Regions from separate parts of the Paenibacillus kandeliae genome, predicted to be linked through region 2. Evidence: predicted binding sites of a transcription regulator. Region 2 holds the regulator's gene; each other region holds the start of a gene.
The links. Region 2 encodes Rex, which represses fermentation and respiration genes when NADH is low (regulators of the CRP and FNR family bind a similar motif). Its sites were predicted from a motif close to TTGTGAAATATTTCACAA; they were not measured.
Positions count from the first base shown of each region.

Region 1: the regulator Rex is predicted to act here: its motif matches at 2,846-2,863, upstream of pflB (formate C-acetyltransferase).
Region 3: the regulator Rex is predicted to act here: its motif matches at 2,425-2,442, upstream of nadA (quinolinate synthase NadA).

Region 1 is NZ_JBFDUZ010000001.1:2,621,243-2,626,006, forward strand. Features, by position in the region: gene pflA (pyruvate formate-lyase-activating protein) at 1-453, opposite strand, end outside; gene pflB (formate C-acetyltransferase) at 560-2,827, opposite strand; gene adhE (bifunctional acetaldehyde-CoA/alcohol dehydrogenase) at 3,406-4,764, opposite strand, start outside.
Region 2 is NZ_JBFDUZ010000001.1:2,450,738-2,455,501, forward strand. Features, by position in the region: gene ABXR35_RS10410 (cell wall elongation regulator TseB-like domain-containing protein) at 35-568, opposite strand; gene ABXR35_RS10415 (amidohydrolase) at 604-1,911, opposite strand; gene ABXR35_RS10420 (redox-sensing transcriptional repressor Rex) at 1,892-2,551, opposite strand; gene dinG (ATP-dependent DNA helicase DinG) at 2,548-4,764, opposite strand, start outside.
Region 3 is NZ_JBFDUZ010000009.1:37,196-41,959, reverse strand. Features, by position in the region: gene nadB (L-aspartate oxidase) at 1-1,313, opposite strand, end outside; gene nadA (quinolinate synthase NadA) at 1,439-2,383, opposite strand; gene ftsH (ATP-dependent zinc metalloprotease FtsH) at 2,858-4,764, opposite strand, start outside.

The sequences.
Region 1 (4,764 bases), 170 kb from region 2:
CAGCTTCAGTGTACGCTCATTGGATACGCCCGTTAGCTTTTTGTGCTTTTCATTGTTGATATGCTTGAGATCCAGCATAACGAGATCGGTCACGTCTAGCAGCTCGTGAATCTTTTCCCCATCATTGTAGCCGTTGCTATCGAGGGTTGTGTGCAGATTCCAGCGTTCTTTGACCTCTTTGAACAATGCTTTGACGAAAGGGGCTTGTAGTGTCGGTTCACCACCAGAGACGGTAAGCCCGCCGCCGGAGCTGCGATAGTAATTCAGGTAAGGCTGGATTTCGGAAAGAACTTCTTCCAGTTCCATCACCTTGCCGCCGTCTAGATTCCAGGTATCGGGATTATGACAATACTGGCATTTCATCAGGCACCCCTGCATAAATAGTACGAATCGAATACCTGGACCATCGACAGTACCGAAGGTCTCCAGCGAGTGAACACGGCCTGTTACCATGATCATTCAGCCCCTTTCATTATGAGTGATTTGCAGGACATGTCTATTGCTGTTACATATGACATGTCCTGCAAGCGTTGATGTGTTGGTTGAATATGCTGCGTAATTACATGTTGCTGTGGAACGTACGGTTGATTACGTCCAGCTGTTGCTCTCTAGTCAGTTTAATAAAGTTAACCGCATAGCCAGAGACACGAATGGTCAGCTGTGGATAGTTCTCTGGATGTTCCATCGCATCCATCAGTTGTTCACGGTCAAATACGTTGACGTTCAAGTGGTGAGCGTCACTACCGAAGTAGCCATCCAGCATAGCCACCAGATTGGATTTGCGAATTTCTTCTTCTTTACCCAGTGCTTTTGGCACGATGGAGAAGGTGTTGGAGATACCGTCTAGGCTATCTTCGTATGGCAGTTTAGCAACGGAACTCAGGGATGCCAGTGCGCCTTTTTTGTCGCGTCCATGCATTGGGTTCGCACCCGGTGCAAATGGTTCGCCTGCTTTACGTCCGTCTGGTGTAGTACCTGTTTTCTTACCATATACGACGTTCGATGTGATGGTCAGTACAGATTGAGTCGGCAGTGCGTTACGGTACGTTTTGTGTTGGCGAATCATGCTCATGAAGGTTTCAACCAGCTCTACGGCGATCTGATCGACACGATCATCGTTGTTACCGTAGCAAGGGTAGTCGCCTTCAATTTCAAAGTCAACAGCGATGCCTTGTTCGTTACGGATCGGTTTCACTTTCGCGTATTTGATAGCGCTCAGGGAGTCAGCAGCAACCGACAGACCGGCAATACCGCAAGCCATTGTACGCAGAATGTCACGATCATGCAGTGCCATTTCGATACGCTCATAGCTGTATTTATCGTGCATGAAGTGGATGATGTTCAGTGCATCCATGTACACTTTCGACAGCCATTGCATCATCGGTTTGTAACGGTTCAGCACTTCATCATAATCGAGGTACTCGGAAGTAATCGCTGGGAATTCAGGCCCTACTTGTGCGCCGGATTTCTCGTCTTTACCACCGTTGATCGCATACAGCAATGTTTTGGCAAGGTTGGCACGTGCGCCGAAGAATTGCATTTGTTTACCGATACGCATCGCGGATACGCAGCAAGCAATACCGTAGTCATCACCATAGATCGGACGCATCAGATCATCATTTTCATACTGAATAGAGCTTGTTTCGATAGAAACTTTGGCACAATATTTTTTGAAGCCTTCTGGCAGTTGTTCAGACCACAGAACAGTCAGGTTCGGTTCTGGTGCAGGACCTAGATTGTACAGGGTATGCAGGAAGCGGAAGCTGCTTTTGGTTACCCGAGTTTTGCCGTCGACTGCCATACCACCGATTGATTCGGTTACCCATGTTGGGTCACCACTGAACAGTTCGTTGTAATCTGGTGTACGCAGGAATTTCACAATCCGCAGTTTCATAACAAAATGGTCAACTAGTTCTTGTGCTTGTTCTTCAGTCAGTGTGCCTTCTTTTACATCGCGTTCAATGTAAATATCGAGGAAGGAAGATACACGTCCGAGCGACATTGCTGCGCCGTTTTGTTCTTTCACAGCTGCCAGATAACCGAAGTACAACCATTGGAACGCTTCTTTAGCATTTTGTGCTGGTTTGGAAATGTCGAAGCCGTGTTCGGCTGCCATTTGCTTCAGTTCATTCAGCGCTCTGTATTGCTCGCTGATTTCTTCCCGTTGGCGAATGGTGTTTTCGTCCATGTATTCGCCCAGTGTTTCGTCATGCTCACGTTGTTTTTGTTTCATCAGGAAGTCTACACCATACAGCGCTACACGGCGATAGTCACCGATAATGCGTCCACGACCATAAGCATCTGGCAGACCAGTTACGATACCGGATTTGCGTGCTGCACGAATCTCAGCAGTGTAAGCATCGAATACACCTTGGTTATGCGTTTTACGAATGTTAGTGAAAATGTCGATTATGGATTGTGGAACTTCAAATCCGTATGCTTTACAAGCATCGATCACCATGCGGATACCACCATAAGGCTGAATCGCACGTTTGAAAGGTGCATCCGTTTGTACGCCGACAACTTGCTCTTTGTCTTTGTCCAAGTAGCCCGGACCGTGCGATACGATGGAAGCTGGTGTATTCACGTCTACATCCCATACACCGCCACGCTCGCGTTCTTCTCTGGACAGCTGGGAAACGATGTTCCACAGGTCATTTGTATTTTGAGTTGGACCTGCGAGGAAGTTTTCGTTGCCAACATAAGGTTTAATATTTTCGTCAATGAAGTTTTTTGTGTCTACATGATTGGTCCATTTACCTGTGTGAAAACCTCTCCAGGCTTGTTGTTGTGATTGATCCTGTACGTTTCTTTCGATTACCGACATTGATAATCCCTCCATTATTTGTGAATAAAATCACAAATTGTGTTATGACATTGACTTGGTTGTCTCAGCGCCGGTTCGTTGTGTTCCGGCTATGTCCTTATTATGCAGGATGATGGATCATATTGATGTGATTTTTATCACATTAATGGCGTCTCATTATGATTTTTATCACTTTCTGTCATTGATACAGCAAAATTTTAAATATGATACAGATGCACCTCCTTAGCGACGGACATATGCAAAAAATACAATAGTCCACATCCCCTACACTCTACTGACTTGATACAGGAAGACGAGAAATCCCGATACAGTTGCCGTACTTTTGAACAATATAAAATGGAACTGCTGCAATTTGAAATGCACTCCGCTTCCTTCAAATTATATTCCGCAGAGGATATGGGATGACGAGCAACACCTCCTTTCCAGAATAAGAAAAAAGGCTGCGGTCAATCCGTACTCACAGCGGATGACAGCAGCCTATCATAAAGGGAGGAGAAACTACATCGAACACATTAGGCAATTATAGGATCATGGCAACGATTCATTTCCAGCTTTGGCTCTGTCGAGCCGCTGGTCATTTATTCAAATTTGCCATAGAACGCGTTGCGGTATACATCAGCCAGCTCGGTTACAAGCGGCATTTTCGGATTGGCAGTGGTACATTGATCTTCAAAGGCACGGTCTGCCAAATAATCTACACGCGATTCAAAGTCCTTCGCGTCAAAGCCCAGCTCTTGGAATGTCTCAGGGATGCCCAGTTTGCGGTTCAGATCGCGAATCGCGTTGACCAGACTATTCACACCTTCTTCTGTCGTACGAGCAGGCAGTCCCAGAATACGGGCGATTTCGGCATAGCGTTCGTCAGCGATAAAGTGCGAATATTTAGGGAACGATGCAAACTTGGTCGGTTTTTTCGCATTGTAACGGATGACGTGTGGCATCAGAATCGCATTGGTACGTCCATGTGCGGTATGGTATTGACCGCCCCATTTATGCGCCAGACTGTGGTTGATGCCAAGGAATGCGTTAGCAAATGCCATACCAGCGATGGTCGAAGCGTTGTGCATTTTCTCGCGTGCCAGTTTGTCGCCAGTCAGTGCCGATTGCTCCAAGTATTGGAACACCAGCTGAATCGCTTTGATCGCCAGACCATCGGTGTAGTCATTCGCCATATTCGATACATAGGCTTCGATAGCATGAGTCAGCACGTCCATACCAGTATCCGCTACCGCTACACGTGGCAGGCTGTATACAAATTCGGGATCGACAATCGCTACGTCTGGAGTCAGCTCGTAATCTGCCAATGGATATTTGGTATTGCCTTTTTCTTTGTCGGTGATAACAGCGAACGAAGTCACTTCCGAACCGGTACCCGATGTGGTTGGGATGGCAACGAATTGTGCTTTTTGACCTAGATTTGGATATTTGTAGATCCGTTTGCGAATATCCATGAATTTTTGTTTCAGGTTGTCAAAGCTTACATCTGGATATTCGTAGAACAGCCACATACCTTTGGCAGCATCCATTGGCGAACCGCCGCCCAGTGCGATAATGCAGTCTGGCTGGAAGCGTTCCATCATTTGACGACCGCGTTCTACCGTTGCTGTCGATGGATCAGGTTCCACTTCCGAGAATACTTCAATAGCTACTGGCGTTTGACGCTGACGCAGATAGTGCTCTACTTTTCCCACATAACCGAGCTGTACCATCATCGGGTCAGTAACAATCGCTACACGGCTGATGTTCGGCATTTTGGCAAGGTATTGCGTCGATCCTTTTTCAAAGTATACTTTCGATGGGATTTTGAACCATTGCATATTCACGGTACGGCGAGCCACCCTTTTAATGTTAATCAGATTGACGGCAGTGACGTTCGACGATGTCGAGTTGCGTCCATACGATCCGCAGCCCAGTGTCAGCGAAGGCAGGTTCGTATT
Region 2 (4,764 bases):
ATCATTATTTACGATACAGCTACTTCAGCTCACATTATGGAGTAAGCGTGCTTGGCAGCTGCATCGGTCCGCCCAGCTTGGTGCCATCGCGGAAATTGTAGAATACATAATAATACGTCTCGCCAGACTTGGCAAACACTTGCCAAGCGTATTTGCCGTTATACGAGCCGGGAACCGCGCGAACGGCTTCCGCGCCAGGCAGATCATTTTGCAGCAGTTCCATCGCTCGCTGCTGGGTGACTGTACCGGCGGTTTTCTCGACATGCACAGCATTGTTTCCTTGCGCTGGTGTGCCGTCTGTGTTGAATTTTACCCAGACCATCACATCCTGCTGTTGATCGTTCTGACCTTGAATGACCCAGTAGATGGACTTGTCATTCCAGACGGAATGATAGCTGGTCGTTACCGCAGATAGCTTGGCATTCTGCTGTGCTACTTCTAGCGCCGCCTGCTCCTGACTCCACGGCTTCGCCATCACATGTACATAAAACTGGTTCACACCCAAGATGATCAGACCGATCACTGTAATGATAATCGCAATCCATTTACCCGTTCCCAAATTTCGCAAGACACGCCATCCTTTCTGTATCGTTACGCTTTCGGTCAGCGTGTAAGCAAGCCTTCAAATGCCGATTGTGCTTCACGACGAATTTTCTCTTCGTCCAGTGTCAAGGATACGCCATCCTTGATCAGCTGTTTCCCATCAACCCATACATGCAGCACATCTTTGGCACATGCAGAATATACAGTATGAGAAATGAAATCAGTAAACGGCAGGAAATGTGGCTGATCGATATTGAGCGACGTAATATCCGCCTTCATGCCGACCTTGAATGTACCTGTATTGTTCAGGAATACCGATTGAGCACCATATTCCGTACCCATACGCAGCGCTTCCGATGCAGGTACAGCAGTTGGGTCGCCGGATACACCTTTGTGAATCAGTGCAGCCAGACGCATTTCCTCAAACATATCCAGATTGTTATTGCTGGCAGGACCATCTGTACCGAGAGATACGACCACGCCTGCTTTCAGCAGATCTGGTACACGTGCCACACCGCTAGCAAGCTTCAGGTTGCTACCCGGATTATGGGAAACCGTAACCTTGTGAGCCGCCAGTGTAGCAATCTCTTCATCATTCAGATGCACAGCATGTGCAAGTAGCGTTGGACGTGTGAACATGCCCAACTTTTCCAAATGAGCAACCGGACGCAAACCGTAATCACGTACGTTTTGCTCGACTTCGGCAATCGTTTCGGACATATGTGTATGCAGCGGCACATCCAGATCGTGTGCAGCTTGTACGAATTGTTCAATGTATGCAGGTGGGCAAGTGTACGGTGCATGCGGAGACATCATAGTGGTGATACGTCCGTCTGCTTTGCCGTGCCAATCACGTACGAATTGGATCGATTGGTTCAGCTTTTGCTTTTGCTCCTCTTCTGAACACAGACCGATAACGCCTCTCATCAGTACGGCTCTCATACCGGATTGCTCTACCACTTCCGCTACACGCTCGGAACGGTCGTACATATCGAGGAATGTGGTGGTGCCGCCTTTGAGCATTTCCAGTACCGACAATGCGGTTCCTGTGTATACATCATCGCTCGTAAATTTAGCTTCCATTGGCCACATTTTCTCTTGCAACCATACTTGCAGCGCCAGATCGTCGCCAAAGCCGCGCAGCAATGACATCGCCGCGTGACCGTGACTGTTCACCAGACCAGGAATGAAGAATTGGTGGCGTCCGTCTACAATGGCAACGTCATCGCCTACTTGCGGCTCCTCTTCACCAATATACGTAATCAGGTCATCCTCAACGACCATGTAGCCATGCAATACTGGCTTTTCGGCGTTGGGTACAGCGAAAATACCGTTTTTGATCATCCATTTACTCGGAGAGTTGTTCATTGACTTCTAATTCCTTTCCATCTTCAAGGTAGTATGCCAAACTGAGCAGATCAGTCGTAAAATCAGCTGTATGCACACGCACATGCGGTGGTGTTCTTAAAATAATCGGTGCAAAATTCAAAATCGCCTCAATGCCCGCTTCCACCAGCTGATCAGCAACACGCTGCGCTTCTGTATTCGGCACAGTAATGATACCTACGCGGATATTTTGTTCTTTTACCGCGTTCGATAACTCACTGATTGGCTGTACAGTCAACGTATTGATTTTGCTACCTACCTTAGGCTCGTAGGAATCGAATACAGCGATAATCTTCATCGTTTCCTGCAAATAGGCATTGTAGTTGGATAGAGCGTGTCCCAGATTACCAGCACCAATCAGTGCTACATTGATCTGCTGATCCAGCTTCAGAATATGACGAATCTTCTCAATCAGATACGATACATCATAACCGATACCCTTGCGTCCAAAATCGCCGAAGTAAGCAAGATCCTTGCGGATTTGCGCTGGATTCAGATCCAGCTTCTGCCCCAGCTCCTGCGAGGATACCGTTGGTACCTCGCGGGTATGCAGTTCATTCAGATATCTCAAATAGACAGGTAATCTTCGCACGACAGCTTCAGATATTTTTTCGGATTTCATGCTTGCTCCCCCTCTTGATTTGCAGCTTCCGCTTCCAGCGGCCGTTGTTCCAGCCATTCGGCGATACGGGGAATCATCTGCTGGGTTGGCATATGTTCCATTTTGGGACCAGGCAGCGAATAAAGAAAATGTCTGCCGTAATAAGCCTCAATCACCCGCGTATCATAAATCAGTACGATTCCTCGGTCATTTGCCGTACGGACGAGACGTCCAAAGCCCTGCTTAAACCGGATCACTGCCTGCGGCACGGATAATTTCATAAATGGGTTTTTCTTTTCTTTTTTCAAGCGTTCACTTTTGGCTTCTACGAGCGGATGATTCGGCGGCTGGAATGGCAACCGCACAATTGCCAGGCAGGTCAGCGCCTCGCCTGGAATATCGACACCTTCCCAGAAGCTGCTTGTTCCGAGCAATACGGAAGCAGGATGCTCCTGAAAACGACGTGTCAACTTGGTACGGCTGCCGCCATCCACGCCCTGACCGAATACGGCAATCTCACTTGTAGATAAATTCTCTTTCAATGGCTCATACACCTGCTTGAGCATCCGGTATGAGGTAAATAATACCAGCATCCGTCCTCGGGTCGCCCGCGCAGCGTCTGCCAACGAATCGGCAAGCATAGCTACAAAATTCTGATCGCCCACACTGCCCTTCAGACTTGGAAAATCGCGCGGAATCAATACTAGTGATTGCTCGCGATAATTAAATGGCGATTCCAACATCACCGTATTGAGCTTGTTGTTCTGCTCTGCTTCCTTCAATCCCAGTTGCTCGATCATATACTGGAACGTTTTATCAATCGAGAGCGTTGCCGATGTAAGAATGATGCTTTTCTTTTTATCAAAAAAGTGTTCTTTCAGCTGCTGACTCACATCGACCGGTACGGCATACATTTGCAGCGATTTGCTGCGGTAATTGCCATTGGCTTCGTACCAATATACCGTTTCTACACTATCCAGCTTGATAAAATGGCGCAAATCATCGCGTACCGCACCCAAATCCTTGAACAGCCCAGTTACATCGGTAACCAGCCCTTCGTTAACAAGCACATCATCGGATTCTTTGATTTTGCCCATCGTGTGCTCGCCCTGACGAACAATCTGACTGAGTGCAATATGAATGCGGTTCTCCAACTCGGTAATCTTTTCCCATTCTTCCGGCTTGTTCTGTGGAAGTAAACGCAGAGTAAACTGACCTGCTTCGCCTGGTGCAGCATCGCTGCGCTGTGGCAAAAGCGCAAACAGCAGCTCGCTCAGCTTATCCCAGTCTTCTTTCACATCTATGAGTTCAGGATATAGATTGTCAATTGCAATCGCCCATTCCATACCACGCTCACTGCCCGATGATCCCAGCTGCTGGCGAAGCACGGCAAGCTGTCCATTTTTGCTGTCCTTGAATAGACGCAGCAGAGGTTGAACCAATGTGAAATATTTCATGTGCATACCCAGATGCTTACCTGCCACATCCTCCAAATGATGCGCCTCGTCAATGACCAGTCGTTCATAGGAAGGCAGCAATTGATGCCCTGCCTTGATGTCGGTAAACAGCTTGGAGTGATTGGTGATCACTACGTCTGCTGCTCCCGCTTCATGCTTGGCACGGTGATAGTAGCATTGCTTAAACCACGGACAGGCGCGTCCAAGACAGGAATCGGTATCGCTTGCCACCGTTTCCCAGAACTCACCGCCCCGATTGCCCATATTCAATTCCTCATCGTCTCCGGTTTCAGTAGCGGTCAGCCAGACAATCATCTGAGCGGCAATCAACACATCTTCCTTCGGACTCTGGAATTCTTTTGTATTTATTTTATGCTCAAATTTGCGCAGACACAAATAATGCTGTCGGCCCTTGAACACGGCAGCACGAAAGGCAAACGGAATCACCTGCGTCAACAGCGGAACATCGCGCTCACGCAGTTGCTCCTGTAGATTGATCGTATGCGTACTAACCATGACGCGCTCACTGTTCTTCACGCTATGGTAAATGGATGGCAGCAAATAGCCGAGCGATTTGCCTGTTCCAGTGCCTGCCTCGATCAGCAGATGCTTATCATCGGATAATGCTCGAATAACCTCGTCGAACATATGGTTCTGAGGCTGACGTTCTTCATAATCCGGCAGCAGCTTACGCAAATTATCCTTCACCTGCTGCAAAAACTCTTCAAATGATGTATCCGCCAGCGGCATATTGCCACGTTCATCCTCGGCGGACGG
Region 3 (4,764 bases), on a different contig from region 2:
AATCTAGAAAATGCGTTTGAGATTGTGAATTTATTTACATTTAAAGGGTCAGAATATAACGACTCGTTATCTGTCATATTTCGTAGCGGCAATTGCATAATCCGCTGCGCAATTCGGCGACCATACACGACAGCCTCAGATAGCGAATTGCTCGCCAGTCGATTCGCTCCATGAATGCCAGTAGACGAAACCTCACCGCAGGCAAACAAGCGCGCAATGCTGCTCTCACCGTTATCATCCGTACGAATTCCGCCCATCATATAATGCGCTGCCGGAGAAACGGGAATCCAATCCTCTGCCAGATTCAGCCCATACCGCAGACAAGTTTCGTAAATGGTCGGAAAGCGATGTTGTAGCTGCTGCTCCGATTCATGCGTAATATCCAGATACACAAACGTACTGCCATCACGCTCCATCTCGCTCACAATCGCCCGCGATACAATATCGCGCGGTGCCAGATCACCCAGCGGATGATAATTCGGCATAAAGGCTTCACCATTCCGGTTGCGCAATATAGCGCCTTCCCCACGTACCGCCTCTGAGATTAGAAAACGCGGTGCACCCGGATAACAAAGCGCAGTCGGATGAAACTGAATAAACTCCATATCCCGCAGCTGTGCACCTGCCCGGTAAGCAATCGCAATGCCATCCGCAGTTGCCACCTCTGGATTGGTTGTATGCTCATACAGTTGCCCGCTGCCACCCGTACACAGGACAGTCGCCTGCGACAGTACTTGCAGCACATGACCATCTGGCTGACGAATCACGGCTCCGATACATTGCTCATCCTGTATCAGTAGCTCTACCGTGCTGTGTCGCTCCCATACCTCGATTCTTTCGTTCTCCTGTACCTGTCTTGAGAGCGCCCGTACAATCTCATGTCCTGTCGAATCGCCATTGGCATGCAGAATACGGCGGTGACTGTGCGCTCCTTCGCGTGTCAGCTCCAGCTTGCCATCCAACGTATCAAATGCCGTCCCTAGCATAATCAGCTCCTGTACTCGCTCTGGTCCTTCCTGCACCAGTACATTTACCGCATGCTGTTCACACAATCCTGCACCTGCCAACAGAGTATCCTCACGGTGAAAATGAGGCGAATCGTCCTGCGCCATCACCGCAGCAATGCCACCTTGCGCATAACGCGTATTGCTTTCCAGCAGTACATCCTTTGTGATTAATAGCACGTTCTTGTGTTCACTTGCTGCCAGAGCTGTAAACAAACCAGCAATGCCTGTGCCGATAACGAGCACATCGGTATAGACGGTATCCTCGCGATCATGACTTGTAGATACAGTAAATCTTGATTGCTGCATCTCTGTGTTCGCCTGCCTTTCCATTCTGCCATCATGGCATCTGTCTGCATATTCGCGCAGTCATTTGCACCTGTATGACCAATAGAGTATATTCACCAATCAACAAGATAAAGATAAGGTATACATTACGAAGACGAGACTTCCAGCATCCGCTCCAACGATACGCGTGCACGATCCGCAACAGCAGGCGGCACATAAATTTGTGGCTTCATCGTTTCGAGGCAGTTTACTAGCTTTTTCAGATTGTTGACCTTCATATTCGGACAGACGAGATATTTACTGGCAAAATGAAACTGCTTGTCGGGGCTGTCCTTGCGCAGTTGATAGCCAGTACCGTCTTCGGTGCCAACGATAAATTCCTGTACGTTCGATTCGCGGCAATATTTGATAATCGCGGTTGTACTGCCGACAAAATCACCCAATGCTACCACTTCAGGACGGCATTCAGGATGCACGACAAACTGTGCGTTCGGATATTTGGCTTTCATTTCAAAGACATCCTTCACGGTCAGCATATCGTGGGTATTGCAATATCCTTCCCAGATAATCATCTTCTTGTCGGTATGCTGCTGGACGTAATGACCAAGATTCTTATCCGGCACCCAGATGATCTCGTCGGAATCGACCGATTGGATCACTTTGACGGCATTAGCAGAGGTGCAGCAAATATCTGTTTCTGCTTTTACATCTGCAGAGGAGTTGATGTACGTGACAACCTTAGCGTTGGGATGCTGGGCTTTTAATTTGCGCAATCCATCTACATTGACCATATCTGCCATCGGGCAGCCAGCACGCTCGTCAGGGATGATGACCGTTTTGTTAGGCGCGAGAATCTTAGCGCTCTCTCCCATGAAATGAACACCGCAAAATACAATCGTATCGGCATCCGTCTGGGCTGCCTTTTGAGCGAGCAAAAACGAATCACCGCGAAAATCAGCAACTTCCTGAATCTCGTCGCGCTGATAATAATGAGCAAGAATAATCGCATTGCGTTCCTTTTTTAGCTGAATCAAACGTTCCCGCAGCTCCGCATCGCGTTCCGCTTTCTTTTCCAGTGCCAATGCTTCCATCATGTCATCTCCCTAGTAGTTTGAAATTTTTTTCACATTTTTTGAAATAATTTTCACAATCTAAGTCGTCTACTACTCCCTGAAGTTGAATACATAGATTGGAGTTCGTATATTCTGCTTTCCAACGAATGATGCTATTTCTAGCTATAACGCGAATATTCGTTGTTAGCTTCATCTAACATCTAATCCATTCCATCTGAATGAAAAAGTCTGCGAATCTGTAGATGACATTGTGAAAAAAATTGCGTACTCCACTGCAGAATGTGTCCAAATTGTGATCAACTTCCCCAATACTGTACACAATGAAGCGTATGGTTGTCAATCTCAAAATCTTGAACTTTTGCTATATCTGGCTTTTCGCTACAAACAAAAAGCCCGAAGATCTAGGATCTTCGGGCTTTTGCTATTCCTATGGGATGTTGCTATTTTTGATGTTACATGTGGATTGGTTCAGATACGGTTACGTACGATGGATTAGATCGTCGGTGTGCCGCCACCCGGACCACGGTTATCGCCAGAATCGTCATTTGGATTATTCGGGATGTTACCGCCTGCTTCCGGAGCGGAAGAAGGTGTATCATCTTTCTCCAGACGAACTTTGGAATCGCCGATGCTGTCGAAGGTTGGTTCACCGGTTTCTGTCGGTGTACCATCATTGTTGCCACCGGATGTGCCTTCGCCGAAACCTTCCAGCGAGCCATTTTCAATCAGATGTTTGATCTGTTCGAAGTCCAGTGTTTCCACTTCAAGCAGCGTTTGAGCGATCAGGTGCATTTCGCGAGAATGCTTTTGCAGCAATTCGCGGCAACGCTCGTACGATTCCGTAATAAAACGGTTCATCTCCTGATCAATCTCATAAGCAATCGCATCACTGTAATTCTGCTCGTGACCGAAGTCGCGACCTAAGAATACTTGACCTTGCGAATTGCCGAATTGCATCGGTCCAAGCTTCTCACTCATACCGTACTCCACGATCATGCTGCGCACGATGCTTGTTGCCTGTTGGAAGTCACTGTAAGCACCAGTACCAATTTCACCAATGTACAGTTCTTCCGCCACGCGTCCGCCAAGGAGACCAGTAACTTTATCCAGCAGCTCCTGTTTAGTAACGAGTGTACGGTCTTCCTTCGGCATCATGATTACGTAGCCGCCAGCGCGTCCACGCGGTACGATCGTTACTTTGTGTACCATATCGGCATGTTCCAAGAAGTAGCCGACAACGGTGTGACCCGCTTCATGGTAAGCAACAATACGTTTCTCGCGGTCGCTGATAACACGGCTGCGTTTCTCCGTACCTACAATAACACGGTCAATCGCTTCATCCACCTCAGTCATCGAGATGTCACGGCGATTACGGCGTGCAGCCAGCAATGCCGCTTCGTTCAGCAGGTTTTCCAGATCGGCTCCAGTAAAGCCTGTTGTACGCTTCGCGATAATATCGAGTTTGACGTCCTTCGTCAACGGCTTATTGCGAGCGTGAACTTTGAGCACCGCTTCACGACCCTTAACATCAGGACGGTCAACTGTAATTTGACGGTCAAAACGACCTGGACGCAGCAATGCAGGGTCCAGAATATCTGGACGGTTGGTTGCAGCCACGATGATAATACCTTCGTTGGCGCCAAATCCATCCATCTCAACGAGCAATTGGTTGAGCGTTTGCTCACGCTCATCGTGTCCGCCGCCAAGACCGGCGCCACGTTGACGACCTACGGCGTCAATCTCGTCGATAAAGATAATACAAGGTGCATTTTTCTTGGCATTTTCAAACAAGTCACGTACACGGGATGCACCGACACCGACGAACATTTCGACGAAGTCAGAACCGGAGATGCTAAAGAACGGCACACCCGCTTCCCCGGCTACTGCACGGGCAAGGAGGGTTTTACCGGTACCCGGAGGACCGACGAGCAGAACGCCTTTTGGAATGCGCGCTCCGACCGTGTTAAATTTACGCGGATCTTTGAGGAAGTCCACGACCTCGACGAGTTCTTGTTTCTCCTCGTCTGCACCAGCCACGTCCTCGAATGTAATCTTTTTCTTTTCTTCGTTATACAGACGTGCACGGCTCTTACCAAAGTTCATCACTTTGCCGCCGCCACCCTGCGCCTGATTGAACAGGAAGAAGAAGAGGATAAACATAATCACGAGCGGGATCATGGAAGTGATAAAGGACAACCAAATACTGTCGCCTTCCATCGGCTTCACAGTCACCTGCGTCCCTGAACCGTCAATAGCGGAGTTAATCTCGTTCACCGCTGTATCGGTGGCAGGGATATAGCTTGTAAACTGCTTGGATTTTGCATCAGCAGGTTGCGTTTTGTATTCCCCGGTTACCAGGTAAGCATAGTTGTCGAATTGAATCGTCACCGATGCCACAT